One region of the Streptomyces sp. NPDC048248 genome, then DNA from elsewhere that is predicted to be linked to it. Evidence: riboswitches for the same ligand, from Rfam matches in the RefSeq annotation. Region 1 holds a riboswitch; each other region holds the start of a gene.
What was found. Region 1 has a riboswitch for S-adenosylmethionine ahead of thrC (threonine synthase). Riboswitches for the same ligand answer to the same signal wherever they lie in the genome.
Positions count from the first base shown of each region.

Region 2: another riboswitch for S-adenosylmethionine. It lies ahead of ACGFZW_RS02325 (amino acid ABC transporter permease); the one in region 1 lies ahead of thrC (threonine synthase).
Region 3: another riboswitch for S-adenosylmethionine. It lies ahead of ACGFZW_RS08255 (aminotransferase class V-fold PLP-dependent enzyme); the one in region 1 lies ahead of thrC (threonine synthase).

Region 1 is NZ_JBICZL010000009.1:306,269-313,990, forward strand. It holds gene groL (chaperonin GroEL) at 1-104, opposite strand, end outside; gene ACGFZW_RS21540 (cold-shock protein) at 424-627, opposite strand; gene ACGFZW_RS21545 (MoaD/ThiS family protein) at 1,041-1,319, opposite strand; gene thrC (threonine synthase) at 1,434-2,717, opposite strand; SAM riboswitch class I at 2,735-2,895, opposite strand; gene ACGFZW_RS21555 (glucosyl-3-phosphoglycerate synthase) at 3,067-4,029, shown strand; gene ACGFZW_RS21560 (trehalose-6-phosphate synthase) at 4,077-5,558, shown strand; gene otsB (trehalose-phosphatase) at 5,596-6,492, opposite strand; gene ACGFZW_RS21570 (DUF3263 domain-containing protein) at 6,563-6,892, opposite strand; gene ACGFZW_RS21575 (extracellular solute-binding protein) at 6,948-7,722, opposite strand, start outside.
Region 2 is NZ_JBICZL010000001.1:481,950-489,671, forward strand. It holds gene ACGFZW_RS02305 (LLM class flavin-dependent oxidoreductase) at 4-1,251, opposite strand; gene ACGFZW_RS02310 (putative leader peptide) at 1,328-1,444, opposite strand; gene ACGFZW_RS02315 (ABC transporter substrate-binding protein) at 1,808-2,833, opposite strand; gene ACGFZW_RS02320 (amino acid ABC transporter ATP-binding protein) at 2,934-3,818, opposite strand; gene ACGFZW_RS02325 (amino acid ABC transporter permease) at 3,815-4,825, opposite strand; SAM riboswitch class IV at 5,254-5,364, opposite strand; partial or broken gene ACGFZW_RS02330 (class I SAM-dependent methyltransferase) at 5,719-6,377, opposite strand; gene ACGFZW_RS02335 (MFS transporter) at 6,849-7,722, shown strand, end outside.
Region 3 is NZ_JBICZL010000003.1:491,704-499,425, reverse strand. It holds gene ACGFZW_RS08265 (rhomboid family intramembrane serine protease) at 1-678, shown strand, start outside; gene ACGFZW_RS08260 (Lrp/AsnC family transcriptional regulator) at 675-956, shown strand; gene ACGFZW_RS08255 (aminotransferase class V-fold PLP-dependent enzyme) at 1,023-2,405, opposite strand; SAM riboswitch class IV at 2,576-2,693, opposite strand; gene trpD (anthranilate phosphoribosyltransferase) at 2,777-3,841, opposite strand; gene ACGFZW_RS08245 (cytochrome bc complex cytochrome b subunit) at 3,980-5,617, opposite strand; gene ACGFZW_RS08240 (Rieske 2Fe-2S domain-containing protein) at 5,614-6,678, opposite strand; gene ACGFZW_RS08235 (c-type cytochrome) at 6,675-7,484, opposite strand; gene ACGFZW_RS08230 (heme-copper oxidase subunit III) at 7,559-7,722, opposite strand, start outside.

The DNA of each region.
Region 1 (7,722 bases):
CGGCCCTTGGGGCCGAGGGTGACCTTGACGGCGTCGGCGAGCTGGTTCATCCCGCGCTCGAGACCGCGCCGTGCCTCCTCGTCGAACGCGATGATCTTGGCCATGTGAAGTGGTCCTCCCGGACAGGGGTGGATTGCTCCGGACCGCGCTGGCGCCCGCGACGGACGGTCTGCGAGCCTGTGGTTCCTTGCCCCACCGGCCTGCCGACCTCACCGAGTCGGTCCTTAACTGTCACTCTCACTCGGAGAGTGCTAACGCAATGATTAGCACTCGGGGGGTGCGAGTGCAAGCGCCTCCCGCGATGGCCCACCCTCCGGACGCCCACCGGACACCCGCCGGACACGACGGCCACCGGACACACAGCAGAGGGCCCGCACCCCCTCAGGGATGCGGACCCTCATCACGCTGCAGTCGGTCGGCGCTTCAGCCGGCCACCCGGACCATGTCCGCCTGCGGCCCCTTCTGGCCCTGCGAGATCTCGAACTCGACCCGCTGACCCTCCTCAAGGGTGCGGTAGCCGTCCATCTGAATCGCGCTGTAGTGGACGAAAACATCCGCACCACCGTCGACCGCGATGAAGCCGTACCCCTTCTCCGCGTTGAACCACTTGACGGTGCCCTGAGCCATGCCTAACTCCCCTATTACTGGCCCTTGCACAGGACCGCACTCCGCGGACCCGGGTCAGACCTCACCCCCCGAAAGGCCCGCGGGGTGTGCGCCGGAACGCGTCGACCGCCGCTGAATGTATCTGCACCACTGCCCAGCGCAACAGGTCAATCGGACGAGAATTCTGGCGCCGGAGAATCGGCAATATGCGGTGAAACACCGCTTTCCCTGGGCAAGCCGGGCCGGGCATAACGCACCTGGGCGACAAATGCCGCACACACTTTGGGCACAACTCGCCGCGGTCTCATATGCGTTCGGCACGCGCGCGGAGAGGGATCATCGCCATGGTATCCCCTTTCACAGAACGGAATTGCCCCGTCCGCTTTTCGGCGGACGGGGCAATTCCAGTCAAGCGAGAGAAGAGATGGCGCGAATTAGCACCCGCCGGCCACTGCCGGAATGATCGAGACACCCGCCCCGTCCGGCGTCGGCGTCTCCAGGCCCTGCTCGAAACGCACGTCGTCGTCATTGACGTAGACGTTCACGAAACGGCGCAGCTTGCCCGCGTCGTCCAGCACCCGGGCCGCGATGCCCTGGTGGTTCTTCTCCAGGTCGGCGATCACCTCGGAGAGGGTCGCGCCGTCTGCCGCGACCTCGGCCTTGCCGTCGGTGTAGGTGCGAAGAATGGTGGGGATGCGGACGTTGACGCTCATGGGTTCTGCCTTCCAGCGACTTCGGAGTACAAGTTCGGGGCTGTGCGACTGCCTACGGCTGCGCTCGCCGGCCGTATGGCTGCGTACGGCGGCCGTATGGCTGCGTACGGCGGGTCAGCCGGCCAGACCGGCCGCGCGGAACGCGTCCAGGCTCGGGCGGATGGTCGCCGAGGGCCCCGTGGTCGGGGCGACGGCGTCAAGCGTCTTGAGGCCGTCGCCGGTGTTCAGGACGACCGTGGACAGGGACGGGTCGAGCAGACCGCTGTCGATGAGCTTCTTCGTCACGCCAACGGTCACACCGCCCGCGGTCTCCGCGAAGATCCCTTCCGTCCGGGCCAGCAGCTTGATCGCGTCGACGACCTGCTCGTCGTTGACATCCTCCACCGCACCGCCCGTACGGCGCGCGATGTCGAGCACGTACGGCCCGTCGGCCGGGTTGCCGATGGCCAGCGACTTGGCGATGGTGTTCGGCTTCTGCGGCCGCACCACGTCGTGGCCGGCCTTGAAGGCCGTCGAGACGGGCGAGCAGCCCTCGGCCTGCGCGCCGAAGATCTTGTACGGCTTGTCCTCGACGAGGCCGAGCGCGATGAGCTCCTTGAGGCCCTTGTCGATCTTCGTCAGCTGCGAGCCCGAGGCGATCGGGATGACGATCTGGTCCGGCAGCTGCCAGCCCAGCTGCTCGCAGATCTCGTACGCCAGTGTCTTGGAGCCCTCGCCGTAGTAGGGGCGGAGGTTGACGTTGACGAAGCCCCAGCCCTCACCCAGCGGGTCGCCGATGAGCTCCGAGCAGAAGCGATTGACGTCGTCGTAATTGCCCTCGATGCCGACCAGGTCGCCGCCGTAGACCGCGGCCATGACGACCTTGCCGGCCTCCAGGTCGTGCGGGATGAACACGCAGGAGCGGAAGCCCGCGCGGGCCGCCGCGGCACCGACCGCACCGGCGAGGTTGCCGGTGGAGGAGCAGGACAGGGTGGTGAAGCCGAAGGCGCGGGCCGCCTCGACGGCGATCGCCACGACGCGGTCCTTGAAGGAGTGCGTGGGGTTGCCGGAGTCGTCCTTGACGTACAGACCGCCGGTGACGCCCAGCTCACGGGCGAGGTTGTCGGCCTTGACCAGCTTGGTGAACCCCGGGTTCAGGTTCGGCTTGTCCGCGACGTCGGCGGGGACGGGCAGCAGCGGCGCGTAGCGCCAGATGTTGTCGGGGCCGGCCTCGATCTGCTTCCGCAGGGCCTCCGGGTCGCCGCTCGGCAGGTCGTACGCGACTTCGAGCGGCCCGAAACATTCCTGGCAGGCGAAGATCGGGCCGAGGTCGAAGCGCTGTCCGCACTCGCGGCAGGAGAGCGCGGCGGCGGGACCGAGAGCGACGGAGGGAGTGTTTTCGGTGACTTGCACAGCCATGGAGGCGAGGCCCTTTCTCCTCATCTTCCTCGCGGCGCATCTCGCCACGAGACGGATTTGGCACCTTCCCTAGCCGGGAGCCTCACGCGCGCGGGACATCAGCGTCCTGGCGGCAAGACCGGCTGGAGGGTTGCCGGGGCTTCAACGGGCCGTTTCCCTCTGCCCCTCTGGATGAGCGGTATGGCGCTGGGCCGAAACCCAGGCGTTTGTTCCGCGGCACCCCCGACATACGACGGTGATCCGCGTTGTTCAAGACTGTAACCGAAGGCAGTGAGGGTTGAGATAGTCGTCCGAACCGCGAGATGGATCACACGGTCGTCGTTCGACGGCCACCGAGGAGATCGTAGACGTGCTGGAAGAAGTGGAGCGCTGGCTGAGCAGCCGCTCCTGGTCCGCTGCCGACCGGCCGCTCGGCCGGCTCCTGGAGGCCAAGCGGCAGACGGGCCGGAAGGTCAGCGTCGTACTGCCCGCACTCGACGAGGAGGCGACGGTCGGCACGATCGTCGCGGCGATCCGCGGCGAGCTGATGACCGAGGCGGTGCCGCTGGTCGACGAGCTGGTGGTGCTCGACTCCGGATCCACCGACCGTACGGCCGAGGTCGCGGCGGCGGCCGGGGCGAGGGTGGTGCACCGCGACAGCGTCCTGCCGCGGCTGCCCGCGCTGCCCGGCAAGGGCGAGGTGCTGTGGCGCTCGCTGCTCGCCACCAGCGGCGACATCGTCTGCTTCGTCGACGCCGACCTGCGCGAGTTCTCGCCGTCGTTCGTCTCCGGGATCGTCGGCCCGCTGCTGACGGATCCGGACATCCAGTTCGTGAAGGCGATGTACGACCGGCCGCTGGAGACCGGCGTGGACGGCTCGGGCGCCGGTCAGGGCGGCCGGGTCACCGAGCTGGTGGCCCGCCCGCTGCTGAACCTGCACTGGCCGCAGCTGGCGGGCTTCGTCCAGCCACTGGGCGGTGAGTACGCGGCCCGACGCTCGCTGCTGGAGCGGCTGCCGTTCCCGGTCGGCTACGGCGTCGAGCTGGGCCTGCTCGTCGACGCCCTGCACACCGTCGGCCTGGACGCCCTGGCGCAGGTCGACGTGGGCGTCCGCAAGCACCGCCATCAGGACGGCCAGGCTCTCGGGAGGATGGCGGCGGCGATCTACCGAACCGCCCAACTGCGCCTCACCCGCGGCCACTTGATCCGGCCACGGCTGACGCAGTTCGATCGCGGCCAGGAGGGATTCGTGCCGCGCACGACGGACGTGGACACCGAGGAGCGGCCTCCGATGGCCGATGTCCCCGAATACGCCGAGCGGCGGGCGGCCTGACCGACTCCGTACGTTTGAGCGGATCTGTCGCGGGTTAGTCTCGCGGCATGGTCTCCGAGCGCAGTGGTGCCGAGGTTCTCGTCGCGTCCAATCGCGGTCCGGTCTCCTACACCCTGGGGGAGGACGGCGCGCTGAGCGCCAAGCGCGGCGGCGGCGGGCTCGTCTCGGGCCTGTCGGCCATCGGCCCGGACACCGACGCGGTGTGGGTGTGCGCCGCGCTCGGCGAGGGCGACCGGGAGGCGGTGCGGCGCACCGGCGGGCTGCTGTCCGCGGAGGACACCGGCGGACAGCGCGTCCGGATGCTGGACATCCCGGCGGAGGTGTACGCCGACGCCTACAACGGCATCGCGAACTCCGTCCTGTGGTTCGTCCACCACATGCTCTACCAGACGCCGCTGGAGCCCGCCTTCGATTCGGCCTTCCGTGCGCAGTGGGCGTCCTACGTGGCCTACAACGCCGCCTTCGCCGACGCGCTGGCCGAGCAGGCGGCACCCGGCGCGGCCGTCCTCGTCCAGGACTACCACCTGGCGCTGGTGCCCGGCCTGCTCCGCGACCGCCGCCCCGACCTGCGCATCGCCCACTTCTCGCACACACCGTGGGCCCCGGCGGAGTACTTCGCGATGCTGCCCGACGACATCCAGCGGCAGCTGGCCGCGGGCATCCTCGGCGCGGACCACGCGAACTTCCTGACCGAGCGGTGGGCGCGGGCCTTCATCGGCTGCTGCGAGACGGCGCTCGGCGCGGACTGCCAGGCGCGCCACCCCGGCGACGAGGCGCCTTACCTCCTGACGGCCCCCGCGGGAGGCAAGCCGCGCAAGACCTCGATCGGCGTGTACGGCCTCGGCGCGGACGCGGAGTTCCTGCGCGAGCGGGCGCACCGCCCCGACGTCGAGGAACGACTGACGGCGCTGCGCGGGCAGATCGGCGGGGTGGAGCGAAAGACCGTCGTCCGGGTCGACCGCACCGAGCTGTCCAAGAACATCGTGCGCGGGCTGCTCGCCTTTCGCCGGCTGCTGACCGACCGGCCCGAGTGGCGCGAGCGGGTCGTGCACGTCGCCTTCGCCTATCCCTCGCGCCAGGATCTGGCCGTCTACCGCGACTACACCGACCAGGTGGGCCGGCTGGCCGAGGAGATCAACGACGAGTTCGGCACGGCCGGCTGGCAGCCGGTCGTGCTGCACGTCAAGGACGACTTCGCGCGCTCGCTCGCCGCCTACCGGCTGGCGGACGTCGCCCTCGTCAACCCGATCCGGGACGGTATGAACCTGGTCGCCAAGGAGATCCCGGTGGTCTCCGACGGGGGCTGCGCCCTGGTGCTTTCGCGGGAGGCGGGAGCCCACGCCGAGCTGGGCGAGGACGCGCTGACCGTCAATCCGTACGACGTCAACGCCACCGCGGAGGCGCTGCACACGGCACTGTCGATGGACGGCGAGGAGCGGGCCGAGCGCACCCGGCGGCTTGCCGCTGCGGCCACGGCGCTGCCGCCGGCCCGGTGGTTCCTCGACCAGCTGCGGGCGCTCCAGGCGTAGGGCGCGCGGGGCTGCCCTGGCGGGTGCGCCCGCGCGCTCAGCCGGCGGCCAGCCGGTGCGCCAGCGCGTCGAGCAGCTCGACGACACCGGCCGGGCCGTCCACGACCAGATCGGCGCGCTCGGCCAACTCGGTGACCTCGTTGTTGCCGCTGCACACCAGCACGCCCGTGAGGCCCTCGGCGCGCAGCTTCTCCACTGCGGCGAAGGCGGCCAGGTCGCCGAGGTCGTCACCGGCGTACACAACTGTCTTTGCACCCGTCTCGCGGACCCAGTCGGCGAGCGCGACGCCCTTGTCCATGCCCGGCGGCCGTAGTTCCAGGACCAGTCGGCCGGGCTCCACGATCAGGCCGTGGCGTTCGGCGAGCGTGGTCAGTGGGCCGCGCAGCCGGTCGAGGACGGCCTGCGGGTCCGCGGCGCGGCGGGTGTGGACGGCGAGGGCCCGGCCACCCTTGAGCTCGACGGCGGTCTCGACCCAGGGGCCGTGCCAGACGCCGGTGCCCTCCAGGACGGCGGGGAGTTCGGCCTGTACGGCGGCGACGCCGGGGTGCGGGGGCGGGGCCTGGACGGCGCCGGAGGCGGCCTCCCAGCGCTCCGCGCCGTAGTGGCCGAGGACGACGAGGTGTTCCAGGCCGGGGGCGTGCGCGACGCCGCCGAGGCGGACCGCGACGCCGGCCGGGCGGCCGGTGATCACCGCGGCGGCGCGCAGCCGGGGCACCAGCCGGCCGAGGACGGCGGTGGCGCCGGGGTGGGCGCGGGCCTTCTCGGGGTCGGGGACGATGTCGGCGAGGGTGCCGTCGAAGTCGAGAGCGATGGCGGCGCGTTCGGGCCGGGCCAGCAGCGCGGCGATGCCTTCACGGCCCGCTGCGGTGGCCGGCGTCGGCACGGAGTGCGGCGTCGGTGAGGACTGTGGCGCGTCGTTCGAGAGGCTGCCCATGCCGACGACCCTACCGGCGGACCACCGGCGCACGCCGGGTGCACGGGGGCATCCGGGCGGCGGGCGGCGGTCAGCGGCGGGCGCGGCGGGCGTCCCGTACCCGGCGCAGCCGGTTGATGGTGACCGGGTCGTGCGCGAGGGCGCGCGGGTCGTCCAACAGGGCGTTCAGCAGCTGGTAGTAGCGGGTCGGGGAGATGCCGAGGCGCTCGCGTACGACGCGCTCCTTGGCGCCGGGGCCCGGCCAGGAGCGGCGCTCGACCGCGAGGACCGCCTCGTCCTGCGCGGAGAGGGGAGTTATGCCGGGCCCGTCGACGGCAGCGGCGTCCGCCCCGGCTGCGCTCCCGCCCGCCTCGGCCTCTCCGCCGGCGCCACGCCCCGCGCCGCCCGGTCCGCTCGTCATCACGATTCCACGATAAGCCCACCGTCCGACAGCTCCCGGTGGGCCGTCGCGACCGTCACTCGGCGGTGTTGTCCGCGGTGTCCGCGGTGTTCTGGATGTCGGTGAGGACACCTTCCGGGTTGCCCCTGGGGCCGACCGCACCTGCCACCTTGGCCTTGATGGTCTTGGAGACCAGCGGCCAGGAGGTCTTGTCGGCCGGGTAGAACTCGGCGTCGCCGAGCTGCTCGAGGAAGCCGTGCAGCTTGGCGTACCGGCGGTCGGCGAGCATGGCCTGCGACGCCGACTGGGTGACCGGCAGCAGGCCGTAGTCTCCGGAGAACCTCAGGACGTTCTTCTCGCTGTAGACGAAGTCCAGGAACTTGCCGATCTGCCGGCGGTGGCCGTTCTGCTTGAACGCCATCATCCAGTCGGCGACGCCCATGGTGGCCTTGGCCTTGCCGTTGATGCCGGGCAGTTCGACGGTGCCGTAGTCGACGCCCTTGGCTGCTGCCTGCTTCATCAGCGTGGGGTGGCCGTTGAGCATGCCGACCTCGCCGTCGGCGAAGCCCTGGAAGGCGTCGGCGCGGTTGAGTTCGGCGGGGTCGGTGCCGGTGAGCCCCTTGCCGACGAGGTCCTTCTGGAGCCACTGGAAGGTCTTGATGTTCTCCGGCGAGTCGATCGTGTACTTGCCGATGCTGTCGGTGTAGCCGCCGCCCCCGCTGAGCATCCACATCAGCGTCTCGGCCTGTGTCTCCTCCGGGCCGAGCGGCAGCGCGAACGGCATCTTCACGCCGTGCGCCTTCAGCAGCTCGGCGTCGTGGGCGATGTCGTCCCAGCTCTTGGGCGGAGCG
Region 2 (7,722 bases), on a different contig from region 1:
GGCTCAGGCGGTGACGGTGTCGGCCGCCTCGGCGGCGTAGCGGTTGGCGGGGCGGGCGAGTCCGAGGAGGCCGCGCAGGGTGTCGGCCTCGTATGCATGCCGGAAGACGCCCCGGCGCTGGAGCTCGGGGACCAGGCCCTGGGTGATCTGCGGGAGGTCATGGCCGACGACGGCGGGACGCAACCGGAATCCGGTCAGGCCGGTTGTCTCCAACTCCTGTAGACAATCTGCGAGTTGGGCGGGTGTACCGGTGAAGATCGGGGCGTCGGCCGTGTACCGGTGGCCGGCGAGGTCGTCGAGGCGCTCGCGTCGGGCCACCGCCGCAGCTGCGTCGTCGTCCAGGAAGACCACCAGGTCGCCGAAGAGGTGCAGCGGTTCGTCCGCCCGGCCGGCCGCGGTCTGCTCGGCGCGGATCTCCGCGACGATGTCGCGGGCCTGGGCGGTGTCGTGCGGAGTGACGTATCCCAGGTCTGCCGAGCGGGCCACCAGCCGGTACGGGGCGGACCGGTGGGCGAGGGCGCTGACGATCGGCCGGCCCTGGGGCGGCCGCGGGGTGATGGACGGGCCCCGGACGCTGAAGTGCCTGCCCTCGAAGTCGATGTAGTGGAGCTTGTCGCGGTCGATGAAACGGCCGGTGGCGACGTCCCGGATCTCCGCATCGTCCTCCCAGCTGTCCCAGAGGCGGCGCACCACCTCGACGTAGTCGGCGGCCTCGTCGAGGAGGTCGGTCACCACCTCCCGCCCGGCCGGCGTGTCGATGTCCTCGACACGCAGCGGCGGAAACGCACGGCGCCCGAAGTGCGCGGCCTCATTCCGGCGGGCTGTCACCTGCACACGCAGCCCCGCGCGGCCGCCGCTCACATAGTCGAGTGTCGCGATCGCCTTGGAGATGTGGAACGGCTCCGTGTGAGTGGCCACCACGGTCGGCACGATTCCTATGTGCCGGGTCAGCGGGGCCGTGCGGGCGGCGATGAGGACCGCGTCCAGACGGCCGCGCACCTGGTCGGTGCGCCCGTCGGGGCCGGCGAACTCCGAGGACTGGAGCCCGAGACCGTCCTCGATGGTCACGAAGTCGAGCAGCCCACGCTCGGCTTCCGCGACGAGATCGGCCCAGTAGCCGGCGGTGAGCAGGTCCCGGGGCCGGGACACCGGCTCGCGCCAGGCCGCCGGGTGCCAGCCGGCGCCGTCGAGGGCGACGGCGAGGTGCAGTGGAGAGGGCGAAGCGGGCAGGGAAGAACGTGATGAGGTCACGAGAGAGGGTGCCTTCCTGATCGACCGTACGAGAGAGCAGGCCCTCACCCAGTGGGTCGGGCCGCGCGGTAACAGGTCAGGAGCAACAGAGCGCGCCGGCTACGCGGTGCAGATCGATGTGGGGCCGCGAGTACAGATGCACGGGGCGGCGCGGGAGGAGCTTCGGGACACGCAGACGCGCTGGACGGATCATCCGCGGTCACCTCCGCCCTTCCGGCTCGGCGTCTTCAGGGTCAACGGTCCGACGCCTCGGTCTGTTCCGCCCGCTCGTCGCGGGTGCGCACCGGCACGGTCCCGGCCGGTTCTCGGCCATCAGGTGGGGGGCCTCCGGTACGTCTTCGAGCCCGAGCCGCGCCGCTTCGTGGGCGGGTTCGCCGCACGGTGCGGTGTACGGGTGGGAAACGCTGGTGGACATGGTGTCCGGTATCTCCGCGGCAGGGCCCGGCCTGCTACAGGCGGGCCGGGGTGCCAGGGCTCCGCCGCCCTTGGGTGTGGGCGGCGGAGGTCCCTGGGCGCTCTGAGGGGTTCCCAGGCCGAGGCCAGGAGGAGAGGAGGGTCAGGAATTGTCGGTCGGGAGGCCGGGCGGGTTGACCTCGGACTTGGTGACGGCTTCATTGGAGAGGTTCCATGCGGCCAGCCACTTGGCGTACTGCCCGTTCTCGATCAGGTGGTTGATGGCGTCCGCGACCGGCTCGGCCAGGCCGCTGTCCTTCTTCGCGGTGGCCGCGATCAGGCCCTGCAGGGACGCACCGGCACCGGAGTAAGTGCCCCCGATACGGGTCGGGTTGGGGGTCTTCGCCACCCGGGTGGTGTGGTAGGAGAGCGAGGGGTTCGGACCGAAATAGGCATCGATCTTCCCACTGCTCAACGCCAGGTAGGTGCTGTTGCTTTCCTGGAAGTGCTTGACCGTGAGCTTCTTGCCCTCCTTCGCCAGCTTGGCCTGCCACTCCAGCAGCACCTTCTCCTGGTTGGTGCCGGCCCCGACCGCGACGGTCTTGCCCGCGAGAACCTTGTAGTCCCCGTCGAAGGTCCACTTGCTCGCCTTGGGCACCTCGAAGGCGAGGTTGTCCTTCCGGTAGGAGGCGAACTCGTACTTCTTCTTGCGCTCTTCGGTGTCGGTGACGTTGGAGACGGCGAGGTCGACCTTGCCGCTGTCGACACCTACGAAGAGGTTCTCCCAGGTGAAGTTCTTCAGCTCCGGCTCAAGGCCGAGCACCGCGGCCACCAGCCGGCCGAAGTCGGGCTCGGAGCCGGTGAGGGTCTTCTGGTCATCCCCCACGTAGGTCAGTGGGGCGGAGCCCGAGGGCAGGGCGCCGACACCGATCACCAGCTTGCCGCTCTTGGCGACGGAGGCGGGCAGCTTGGCGCTGATGGACTTCACCTCGGACACCTTGAGCTCGGTCTCCTTGGCGGCGCCGTTGGAGACGGCGCCGACGGTGACGGTTCCGTCCGTTGCGCTGTCGGGGTGGGTGGACGCGTCGCTGTCGCCCCCGCATCCGGCGAGCCCGGCGGCGAGGGAGGCGACGGCGGTTCCCGCGGTGAGACCTCGGAGGAGTCGGCTTCGAAGGCTGAGGGGCGACATGGCAGTCCTTATTCGGTGTGCGGTGAGGCGTGATGAAGGTGTGGGGACGCGGACCCGGCGGGCCGCGGGTTCGGGGGCAGCAGGTGGCCGACGGCCGGGATCAGAGCACTTTGCTCAGGAAATCCCTGGTCCGCTCGTGCTCGGGGTGGTCGAGCACCTCCGACGGCGGCCCCTGCTCGACGATCCGGCCGCCGTCCATGAAGACCACGCGATCGGCCACCTCGCGGGCGAAGCCCATCTCGTGGGTGACGACGACCAGCGTGGTACCGCTGGTGGCCAGGTCCTTGATGACGGCCAGCACCTCGCCGACGAGTTCGGGATCGAGTGCGGAGGTGGGTTCGTCGAACAGGATGACTCCGGGGCGCAGGGCCAGGGCGCGGGCGATGGCCACGCGCTGCTGCTGGCCGCCGGACAACTGCCGCGGATAGGCACCGGCCTTGTCGGCGAGCCCCACCCGGCCGAGCAGTTCGCGCGCCAGATCCCTGGCCTCCGGCCTGCTCAGCCTGCCGGTCGCGGCCGGGGCAGCAGCCACGTTGTCCAACACCGTGAGGTGCGGAAACAGGTTGAAGTTCTGGAAGACGAACCCGATGCGGCTGCGCTGCGTCAGGATGACCCGCTCGCTCAGCTCCTTCAGGCGCTCGCCGTGACGCCGTACGCCGATCAGCTCCCCGTTGATGCTGACATGGCCGATCTCGGGCTTCTCCAGGTGGTTGATCACCCGCAGCAAGGTGGACTTGCCGGAGCCGGACGGGCCCAAGATCACGGTCACTTCGCCCGGCCGCACGGTCAACTCGACGCCGTCGAGGACCTGATGGGCGCCGTACCACTTGTGCACGTCATGCACTTCGACGGTCGCGGGGCTCGCCCCGAGGGTCTCGCTTGTTCTGGCGGGCCCGACGGTTTTCACGGCATTCGTGCTTTCGGTCGTCGCGGTGGTCTCGGTGGACGCTTCGGCGCCCGGGGTGTTGGTGGTCTCGGTGCTCATACGGCGGTCTCCCTGCGTATGCGGGCCCGCAGTTCGCGCAGACCGGCCCGCAGCTTCTGCAACGGGGTCGGCGGCAGACTTCGCGTGGCGCCGCGGGCGTAGTACCGCTCGACGTAGAACTGGACGATGGACACCAGACTCGTGAGGATCAGGTACCAGACGGTGGCCACGAGCAGCAGCGGCACGATGTCCCCGGGGTAGGTGGCACCCATGCTCTGTGCGGAGCCGAACAGGTCGAGCAGCGACACGTAGAACACCAGCGAGGTGCTCTTGATCAGGCCGATCAGCTGGTTGACGTAGTTCGGGGTGATGGAGCGCAGGGCCTGCGGAAAGACGATCTTCGTGAACTGATAGCCCCTCGGCAGACCGAGTGCGGCCGATGCCTCGTGCTGCCCCTGGTCGACGGAGAGGAGGCCGCCTCGGACGACCTCCGCCGCGTACGCCGCCTCGTTGAGGCTGAGGCCGACGACGGCTACGACCATGTCGGTGGCGAGCCGCGACTCGTCGAAGGTGATGACGGCGGGGCCGAACGGCACCCCAAGGCTGAGCGTCTTGTAGAGGGCGCTGAAGTTGTAGAGGAACAGCAGCACGACGATCAGCGGCACCGATCGGAGCAGCCAGACGTAGGTCCAGCTGATCGCGCGCAGCACCGGACTCCCGGAGAGCCGCGCCAGCGCGAGCACAATGCCGCCAAGGAGGCCCAACACCGCACTGTATGCCGCTACTTGAAGGGTGATCCACAGCCCGTCGAGGGTCGTGGGACGCACGAACCAATACAGGAAACGGCCCCACTGGTAGAAGGGGTTGGTCACCAGGCCGTGCACGATCTGGGCGACCAGCACCAGCACGATCGCCGTGGCGATCCAGCGTCCGGGGCGCCGCAGCGGAAGCACCCGCTGCGGCGCCGGCGGCCGGGGCGGTGCGGGCGGCGAGGGCTCGGGACGGGGAACCGCCTCGACGGGGGGTGCTGAGCCGGAGGACACAGCAGAGCCGACACGTTCACTCATGGAGGACTCCAGCAGGTATGAACACCCCGGCCGCCGGGGCGGCTACGGCACGGCGCAGAGACACGGCTCTGCGCCGTGCCGCAGCACACGAGACGGAGCGGCACAGGGGCAGGGAGGTGAGAGGCGAATCCAACGCCACGCCCCTCAGGGCGTCAGAACGCCGGCTGCCTCAGATGAACCGGACGTCTCCGACGCATCCGATGCGTCCGGGACACATCCGACGCAGGTCAGAACGTCGGCGCTTCAGCTGCCGTCCGCGGACTCGCGGTGGCGGACGGTACGACAGAAAGCACTACACAGGGCGCTGTTGACACGGAGCAGATCCACCGGACGGTTCACGGACGTCACGACGCGACCGTAGCGCCGCCATGCGGCCATCTCCGGAGCTGCGTACATCGCCGTCACCATCACCAAGTCCGCCCCGCGGGGCCTCGCGCTTACCGAAAAAATCGTCCGGTCCGGTCGTCACCTGGGGCACCCCACCGCGATGCGAGGGTTGCCGGTCAGCCAGCCAGGGCTTGTCGCTGACACTCATGACCGAGATGCGCCGTAAGTTAGACAGGCCGCGGAAGGGATGTCAACGTCGCCGACCGGAGGCTGAGACGGCGGAGCCGACGCCGCGCCACGGTCTGCGAACGCGATGTTTCGGTCGTGCGAACAGACCGGCCCGGACGGTGACACAGCACGGCCGACGGTGTGAGCATGTGCGGAGATCTGCGGTGGAGATCTGTGGCGGGCCCAGCCGGACGAGGTGGTCAATCCTGTCGCGTTCGCCCTGCCGCCCCGCCCGGCAAAGGGAGCACGCGCAAGTCTGTCGAGTCCCTCAACACGTAAGCCTGTTGAAACTCCTCGCCCTGCCCCGGCACGCCTCTCGGCGGCGCCACTGACGGAACTCACTCGGCATCGGGCTCCCGGCGCGCAAGAAGGATTCCGCCTCGTTTGCTCTCCGTGGAGGTGAGCGTCCAGTGCGCCTCGACGGTGAAGCCGGCGTCGTTCAGCCAGGCGGCCATCCGGCCATGCTGTCGACGATGGACGTAGACCTTCATCGGATGGCCGCCATAGCCCTGCGTCTTCAACTCCGTCTCATCACCTACGTGGAAGCCGAGGAGCAGCGGCGCACCCGGCCACAACACTCGCCGGAAGTGCGCGAGGACGAGCCGATCTCCTCGTCGGGGATGTGGATGAGCGAGTACCAGGCGACCAGGCCGACCAGCGAGCCGTCAGCGAGGTCGAGGTCCGTCATGGAGCCGACCGCGAACCGGAGACCGACGTGGTCCCGTCGGGCCACCTCGATCATGCCGGGTGAGAGGTCGATCCCGAACGCCTCCACACCCAGGTGATGCAGGTGGGCCGTGACCCTCCCCGGCCCACATCCCACGTCTGCTACCGGCCCGCCTCCGCGGCTGCGCACCAGGTCGGCGAAATGCGCCAGGACCGCGCGCTCAGCGGGCGCCTCCTCCAGCAGGTTGCGTACCTGGTCGGCATAGCTCGCGGCGACGGTGTCGTAGGACGTCCGCGTGTCTTCCAACCAGCGGTCAGGGCTCCGTTCGATTCCCACGACCGCAGACTACCCAACGGCCCACCTGAGATGACCGCCCAGCCGGGCCCCGGATGCTCGGCCGGCCCCTTCGCCCCCCGAGCCGCCTCCCTCACTTCCGACCACGCTTTCAGTGATTCTCGTACGCAAGATTTCACACATTTAATGAGATGTAAACGCTTGCGGCACCGTAACTTCATGGCTACTGTCCACGTCAATCCACAAGGAAGTGAGGAGCGAGCCCTTGCGCACAGACGTAGCCAACGGCCCAGGTCAGCCCCCTGTTGCCGACCTTCCCGGCCCACCCCGGGGCCAGGGCCGGGCGACCGCGGCGGTGGCCTCAAGGGGCTCGCGGGACTCCGCCGGGCTCAGCCTCGGCCCACTTCTCCTCGACAGCTCCGCGCATGAAGACCTCACCGAAGCCGGAGCCCCCTTCACGGGCGCCGACCGGAGGACGCGCCTCGCGCCGGCAGGAGTGACACAGGCATGAGCACACCCGCAGAGACCTCCTACCGGCGGCATCCGATCGACCGGATCGGCATCCCCAAGCCGCTCGTCCGGGGCTACGTCGGTCTGTTGTTCTTCATGATCGGCGACGGTGTCGAGACGAGCTACCTGTCGAAGTTCTTCGGTACCGACCTCGGGTTCTCGGAGACCGGCGCGGGCGCGATCATCACCGTCTACGGCGTCACCGCGGCCATCGCCTCGTTCCTGGGTGCCGGCCTGTTGTCCGACAGATGGGGCCCGCGGCGCGTGATGGCGATCGGGGCCGGTATCTGGGTGGTCTTCCACGTCCTGATGCTGACGGTGGCCATCCCCGCCGAGAGCTACGGCCTGGTCATGATCACCTACGGCGTGCGCGGCTTCGGCTACCCGATGTTCGCCTACGGCTTTCTGTCCTGGATCATGGCGGTGGCCCCCAAGGAGCATCAGAGCAAGGCCGTCGGCTGGTTCTGGTTCGCCTACAGCTCCGGCTACCCCATCATCGGCTCTTTCCTGTTCGCCGCGGCCATGCCGATGATCGGCTTCTACTCCACACTGTGGCTCTCCTTGGCGATGGTCGCCGCCGGCTCCCTCATCGTCCTGCTCCTGCTGCGCGAGCGCACCGGGTTCACGGGACTGGCGCCCGGCCGCGACCCCCGCACGGAGCTGCTGGGCACCTTCAAGATCCTCTTCGAGAAGCCCAAGCTCGGGGTCAGCTTGATCATCCGGCTGATCAACACCACCCCCTCCTTCGGCATGTGGGTCTTCATGCCGTTCTTCGTCAGGGACCTCGGGTTCAGCGACGGGGAGTGGAACACCCTGCTCGTGATCATGATGGTCACGAACCTGGGCGCCCTCCTGGTCTTCGGTGTGCTCG
Region 3 (7,722 bases), on a different contig from region 1:
ACGAACGTGCTGATCGGCCTGTGCTGCACGGTCTTCGTGATCGGCCCGGTCTCCGGCCTCAATCGGATGTACGGCACGGGCGACGCCCTGCTGCAGGCCCAGACCGCCTACTTCGAGCGCTGGGGCGTGATCCCCGTCGACCTGTGGAGCGGCTCGGTCGCCGTGCTCGCCACCCCGCTCAGCGCGCTGTTCGTCCACGGCAGCTGGCTGCACCTGCTGGGCAACATGCTGTTCCTGTACGTCTTCGGCGGGATGACCGAGGCGCGGATGGGCCGACTGCCGTTCGCCGTCTTCTACATCGCCACCGGCTATCTGGCACTTCTCGGCTACGCGGCCGCGCACGCGACGTCCGCCCAGACCCTGGTGGGCGCGTCCGGCTCGATCTCCGGGGTCCTCGGCGCCTTTCTGTACCTCTTCCCCAAGGCCCGGGTGACCAGCCTCTTCCCGTTCCTGTTCTTCCTGCCGCTGCGCTTCCCCGCCTGGATCGTGCTGCTCTTCTGGTTCGGCCTGCAGTGGCAGGCCGCGCGCCACGATCCCGGCGGCCCCGGGGTCGCCTACCTCGCCCATGTGGTGGGGTTCGCGCTCGGGTTCCTGTACGCATGGGTGCGCTACGGGAGGGATAGTGTGGAGGCCACCCGGGGGAACGAACCGGCGACCGAGGGAGAGAGCCAGCCGTGATCACGTCGATCGTGCTCATCAAGACCAGCGTGGACCAGATCCCGGAGATCGCCGAGAAGATCGCCGCGCTGGAAGGTGTCAGCGAGGTCTACTCCGTCACCGGTGCGCACGACCTGATCGCGATGGTGCGGGTGGCCGCCCACGACGACCTCGCCGATGTCATCCCCGGCCGGATCAGCAAGGTGCCCGGCGTCGCCTCCACCGAGACGCACATCGCCTTCCGCACCTACTCCCAGCACGACCTCGAAGCGGCCTTCGCCATCGGCCTGGACGCGTAGCAGGCGCGTCCGAAGGCCGGCGGCGAAGACCGCCGGGTCCCGCTGTCGGGCGGGGTGTCGCGCCGGTCAGGCCGAGGTGTCGGGCACGCAACGCCCGTCCTCGGTCCGGTAGTTCCAGCGCGCACCGTCCGCCACCAGTTCCTTGACGGCCCGCACGAACCGCTCGACATGCTCCTCGGGCGTTCCCGCGCCGAAGCTGACCCGGATGGCGTTCAGCGACCGCTCCCCCGGCGCCGCCTCCGGTGCGCCGCACTCGCCCGGCTCCTGCGGCTCGCTGCCCAGCAGGGTCCGCACGAGCGGGTGGGCGCAGAACAGGCCGTCGCGGACGCCGATGCCGTACTCGGCCGACAGCGCCGCCGCGAAGTGCGAGCTGTTCCAGCCCTCGATGACGAACGACAGGACGCCCACCCGCGGGGCGTCGTCTCCGAAGAGCGAGAGCACCTTCACCTCGGGCACCTCGGCCAGACCCTCCCGGAGGCGGGCGATCAGCGCCTGCTCGCGGGCGACCAGGGTCTCGAAGCCGGCCTCGGTCAGCGCCTGGCAGGCGGAGGCGATGGAGTAGGCGCCGATGACATTGGGCGAGCCCGCCTCGTGCCGGGCCGCGGTGGTGTGCCACTCGACGTCCACGCCGCCGTCCGCACGCCGCGAGACCTTGCGGCTCGCGCCGCCGCCCGCGAGGTAGGGTTCCGCGGCCTGCAGCCAGTCCGCGCGGCCGGCCAGCACTCCGGCACCGAACGGGGCGTACAGCTTGTGTCCGGAGAAGGCGACCCAGTCCACGTCCAGGGTGGCGATGTCGACCGGGTGGTGCGGCGCGAGCTGGGCCGCGTCCAGCACGATGCGGGCGCCGTGCGCATGCGCCGCGGCGGCCAGCTCCCGCACCGGCCACAGCTCACCGGTCACGTTCGAGGCACCTGTCACGCACACCAGCGCCGGGCCGCGCCCTGCTGCCGCCCGGCCGGCCAGGGCCTTCTCCAGGGTCTCCACCGCCTGCTGCGGGGTGCGCGGCGCGTTCAGGTACGTCACGACGGTGTCCGCACGCTGCTCCCACGGCAGCAGCGAGGCGTGGTGCTCGGTCTCGAAGACGAAGACCTCGGTGTCCCGCGGCAGGGCGGCAGCCAGCAGGTTCAGCGAGTCGGTCGTCGAACGGGTGAAGACCACCTGGTCGTCGGCGCGGCAGCCGAGGAAGCCGGCGATGGTGGCGCGGCTGTTCTCGAACAGGTCGGTGGACAGCTGCGAGAGGTACCCGGCACCGCGGTGCACGCTGCCGTAGTACGGCGCGTAGCCGGCCACGTCGTCCCAGACCCGCTGCAGGGTCGGCGCGCTGGCGGCGTAGTCGAGCGCGGCGTAGTCGACCTCGCCGCCGGTCACGAGCGGGACGAGGACGTCCCGGCCCAGAACCGGCAGCGGGGCACAGAGCGAACGGTCGGCGGCGACGGCGGAAACAGACATGGCGAACTCCCCTGGGAGATAAGCGAATTCGCTGCGAAAAGGCCACGGGCACAGAAAGCCGCGGCGGCGCAGCGCAAAGAGAAAAGGGTGCGGAAAAGGGGCCGTCGGGCCCTATCGCATTCGCTGAATCACGGAGAGATCTCCCTCGACAACCAGGATCCCTGGCGAGGGATCCGCGCTTGCCACAGACCTCGCTGCCTGCGGCCTGGTCATCACCCGGGGCACCCCGCCACGGAAGGAGGGTTGCCGGACAGCGGGCCGGGGCCTGCATCGCTGTCACTCGTGACCTGCGCAGAATCATGCCACACCGGCGAACGGGCGCAAGCCCCGGTCCGAAGGACGGACCGAGGCCTGCGTCACACCGTGGCCGGTCAGGCGTTGCTTGCGGCCACCCAGCGCTCCAGGGCCCGCTTGGCCGCCCCGGAGTCGATCGACCGGGCCGCCTTCTCGATGCCGGCCCGGATCTGCTCCGCCAAGGGCGCGTCGGAAGGCTCCAGGGCCACCAGGGCGGCCGCGGAGTTCAGCAGCACCGCGTCGCGCACCGGCCCGCCCTCGCCCTCCAGCAGCCGGCGGGCCACATCGGCGTTGTACGACGCGTCCGCGCCGCGCAGCGCCTCCACCGGCACCAGGGGGATCCCGACGTCCCTGGGGTCGAAGGACTCCTCGCGCACCGCGCCGTCCCGCACGATCCACACCCGGGAGGTCGCCGTCGTCGTCAGCTCGTCCAGCCCGTCGTCACCGCGGAAGACCAGCGCCGAGGAACCACGCTCGGCGAGCACCCCGGCGAGGATGGGAGCCATCCGGGCGTCCGCCACACCGGTCGCCTGCGCGCGCACCTTCGCCGGGTTGGTCAGCGGGCCGAGCACGTTGAAAGTGGTACGGATGCCCAGCTCGCGCCGCGCGGGCGCGACATGCCGCAGCGACGGGTGGAACTTCACCGCGAAGCAGAAGGTGATGCCCGCCTCCTGGGCGACCTCGGTGACCCGCTGCGGGGTGAGATCGAGGTTGACCCCGAGCTTCTCCAGCACATCGGACGCGCCGCTGGCGGACGAGGCCGCGCGGTTGCCGTGCTTGACGACCTTCGCGCCGGTGCCGGCCACCACGATCGCGGACATCGTGGAGATGTTGACGGTCTTGGCGCCGTCGCCGCCGGTGCCGACGATGTCGACGCTCGGCCCCGGTACCTCGATCAGCCGGGCGTGCCGGTACATCGTCCGTACCAGCCCGGAGATCTCCGCGACGGTCTCGCCCTTGGCCCGCAGCGCCACCGCGAAACCGGCGATCTGCGCGTCGCTGGCCTCGCCCCGCATGATCCGGTCCATCGCCCACGCGGTGTCGTCCGCGGCGAGGTCACGGCCGTCGAGCAGGGCATTCAGCACGTCCGGCCAGGTGTGGGCCGCCACGCTGTCGCCGCCGACCGGGGTCACAACGTTCATGGTCCACACTCCTGGATCGTCTCCTGCTAATGCCGTCAGCCTACCGAGGCCCCGGCAGGCCGGAGGGCCCCGTCCATTCGCCGGACGGGGCCCTCTGGGTGGCGTACTACCTGCCGTGGCTACACGGCGCTGTGGGGATCAGTGGTGGCCGTGGCCACTGGTGATCTCCTTGTACTCCTCGGCCGTGGGCTTCGGAATGACGCTGTCCTCGCCGTAGTACGACTTCGACAGCTTGGCGCGCAGCTTCTGCCCCCGCGACACCTTGCGGGCGACGCCGTTCTCGTCGACCTCCGGACCGAGCTCCACGGGCTTGGGCTGCTCGTGCTGCGTGAGCGTGTGCAGCTGCTCCTGGTCGAGCGGCTCGTGCACCTCGATGAACTCACCGTGCGGCAGGCGCTTGATGATGCCGGACTCGCGTCCGTGCAGCACCTTGTCCTTGTCGCGACGCTGCAGACCCAGGCAGATCCGCTTGGTGGCGATGAAGGCCAGCACCGGAAGGACGAAGAAGCCGATCCGGACGAACCAGGTGAGGGAGTTGAGCGACAGGTGGAAGTGCGTGGCCCAGAGGTCGTTGCCACCACCGATCAGCATCACGAAGTACGCGACCAGCCAGGCGACGCCGAAGCCGGTACGGGTCGGGACGTTGCGCGGACGGTCCAGGATGTGGTGCTCGCGCTTGTCGCCCGAGACCCAGGACTCCACGAACGGGTAGACCGCGATGGCGACCAGGACCAGCGGGAAGACCACGATCGGGATGAGCACACCGAAGTTCACGGTGTGGCCCCAGAAGTTCCACTCCCAGCCCGGCATCACACGCACCAGACCCTCGGCGAAGCCCATGTACCAGTCGGGCTGGGCGCCGGTGGACACCTGGTCCGGCCGGTAGGGGCCGATCGCCCACACCGGGTTGATGCTGGCGATCGCGGAGATCACCGAGATCACGCCGAAGACCAGGAAGAAGAAGCCTCCGGCCTTGGCCATGTAGACCGGCAGCAGCGGCATACCGACGACGTTGTTGTTGGTCTTGCCGGCACCCGGGAACTGCGTGTGCTTGTGGTAGAAGACCAGGATCAGGTGCGCCACCAGCAGGCCGAGCATGATGCCCGGTAGCAGCAGGACGTGCACCGTGAAGAACCTCGGGATGATGTCGTGCCCCGGGAACTCCCCGCCGAAGATGAAGAACTGCAGGTACGAACCGACCAGCGGCATCGCCAGGATGACGCCCTCGATGAACCGCACGCCGGTGCCGGAGAGCAGGTCGTCGGGGAGCGAGTAGCCGGTGAAGCCGGTGAACATGCCCAGCACCAGCAGCAGGAAGCCGAAGAGCCAGTTGACCTCACGCGGCTTGCGGAAGGCGCCGGTGAAGAACACCCGCATCATGTGGACCATCATCGCGGCCAGGAAGACCAGGGCCGCCCAGTGGTGGATCTGCCGGATGAGGAGTCCGCCCCGGACGTCGAAGCTGATCTCCAGCGTCGACTCGAAGGCCTGCGTCATCCGGACCCCGTGCATGGGCACGTAGGAGCCGTGGTAGACGACCTCGGCCATGCTCGGGTGGAAGAACAGCGTCAGGTAGACGCCGGTCAGGATGATGATGATGAAGCTGTAAAGCGCGACCTCACCCAGCATGAAGGACCAGTGGTCCGGGAAGATCTTGCGCATGTTGGACTTGGCGAGGCTGTAGATGCCCAGCCGGCCGTCCGCCCAGTCGGCGACCCGCTCGCCCGCGGGCGCTTTGCCGCGGCGCGTGGTGGTCGCGCTCGTCTCGTTACTCATCCGCGCTCCCAGAAGCTCGGGCCGACGGGCTCACCGAAGCCGCTTGCGGCCTCCAGGAAGCCGTCCTTCTCCGTGATGTGCAGCTGCGGCAGGGCGTGACCCGCCGGACCGAAGATCACCCGGCCGCCGTCGGAGAGGTCGAACGTCGACTGGTGGCACGGGCAGAGCACGTGGTGCGTCTGCTGCTCGTACAGGCTGATCGGGCAACCCACGTGGGTGCAGATCTTCGAGTACGCCACGATGCCCTCGTGCGACCAGGACAACTCTCGCTTGTCCTTGATGTTCTGCGGCTGAATCCGCACGAGCATCAGGGCGTCCTTGGCGATCTGCTGGTTGAAGTCCTCGTCGTGCTCCTCCAGGCCCTCGGGCTTGGCGAAGGTGAGCGAGCCGACCGCGATGTCCTCGGGACGCAGCGGGAGGTTCGTCGACTGGTTGACCAGGCGTACGCCCTTCTTCCAGCCGGTGGTGCGCAGCTTCGTCCCGGGCAGCGGGCCGAGGTCGCGCAGCAGGACGACGCCGGAGAGCGGCACCAGGGCCAGCGCGCCGAACATCGTGTTGCGGATCAGCTTGCGCCGGCCGAACTGCGACTCCTTGGCACCCTGCGCGAAGTCCGCGAGCACCTTGGCCTTGACCTCGGGCGCGGCCTCGATGGGATGCCGCTCGTCGGCGACCTCCTCGTCCGACATCAGCGTGCGGGCCCAGTGGACGGCGCCGGCGCCGATGCAGAAGAGCGCCACACCGAGGGTCATCCCGAGCGCGAAGTTCAGCGCGCTGATGTGACCGATCGGCCAGATGTAGACGATCTTCTCGATCGGGAAGATCACGTACGAGGCGATGAAGCCGACCGTGGCGAGCATGGACACCAGGAACAGGAAGGCGACGGCACGCTCGGAGCGCCGCGCGGCCTTGTCGTCGATGTCCTGGATGCGGTGCTCGTGCGGCGGCAGGCCCGGGTCCGCGAACGGGTTGCCCGCCGTCTCCACCGCGGTGTCGTGAGCCGTCTCCCGCTCACTGGGAAGGGTTTCTTCCGGCACGTCTTGGTGTCGTCCAGTCTCACTCATGACTTCTTGGCCTTCGTAGTCCGGGCAGCGACCCAGATGGCGACCGCGATCAACGCACCAAGGCCGAAGACGTAACCGAAGAGACCCTCACTGACCGGCCCGAGACCGCCGAGGTCCAGACCGCCGGGGCTCTCGGATTCGTCGCCGTTGACGGCGTCGAGGTACGCGATGATGTCCTTCTTGTTTTCCTTCGTCAGCGAGCCGTCACCGAACGAAGGCATGTTCTGCGGGCCGGTTTCCATGGCCTCGTAGATGTGCTTCGGGTCCACGCCCTCGAGCGTCGGTGCGTACTTGCCGTTGGTGAGGGCGCCGCCCTTACCGGTGAAGTTGTGGCACTGCGCGCAGTTCGTGCGGAACAGTTCGCCGCCCTTGCCGATGTCGGCACCGTCGGGGCTGTACTGCTCCTTGTCCGGCACGGTGGGGCCGGCGCCCAGCGACGCGACGTACGCCGCGAGCTGGTCGATCTCGGCCTGGTTGTAGATGTTCTTCTTCCGCGGAACCTGGGCGCCCGGCTGCTGAGCCGGCATGCGGCCGGTGCCGACCTGGAAGTCGACGGCGGCAGCGCCCACGCCGACCAGGCTCGGGCCGTCGGAGGTGCCCTGACCGCCGGTGCCGTGGCAGCTGGCGCAGCCCACGGCGAAGAGCTTCTTGCCCTCCTTGATGGCAAGAGACTGGGCGGCGTCATCGGCCTGAGCCCTGTCCGCCGGCGCGAACGCGGCGTACAGCCCCCCAGTGACCGCCAGCGCGAAGAGTAGGACGACGAGCGCCGCCAGCGGATGGCGCCGTCGTGCGGAGAGCTTTTTCACGGATTACCCCGGTGTCAGGATCTTCTGCGTCGATGCTTTGGCTATGTCTGAAATGCGAGTCCGGCCTGGACCGGTTACTTGATCAGGTAGATCGTGGCGAAGAGGCCGATCCAGACGACATCGACGAAGTGCCAGTAGTAGGACACGACGATGGCCGCGGTGGCCTGTTCGTGGGTGAACCTCTTGGCCGCGTACGTCCTGCCCAGGACCAGCAGGAAGGCGATCAGACCGCCCGTCA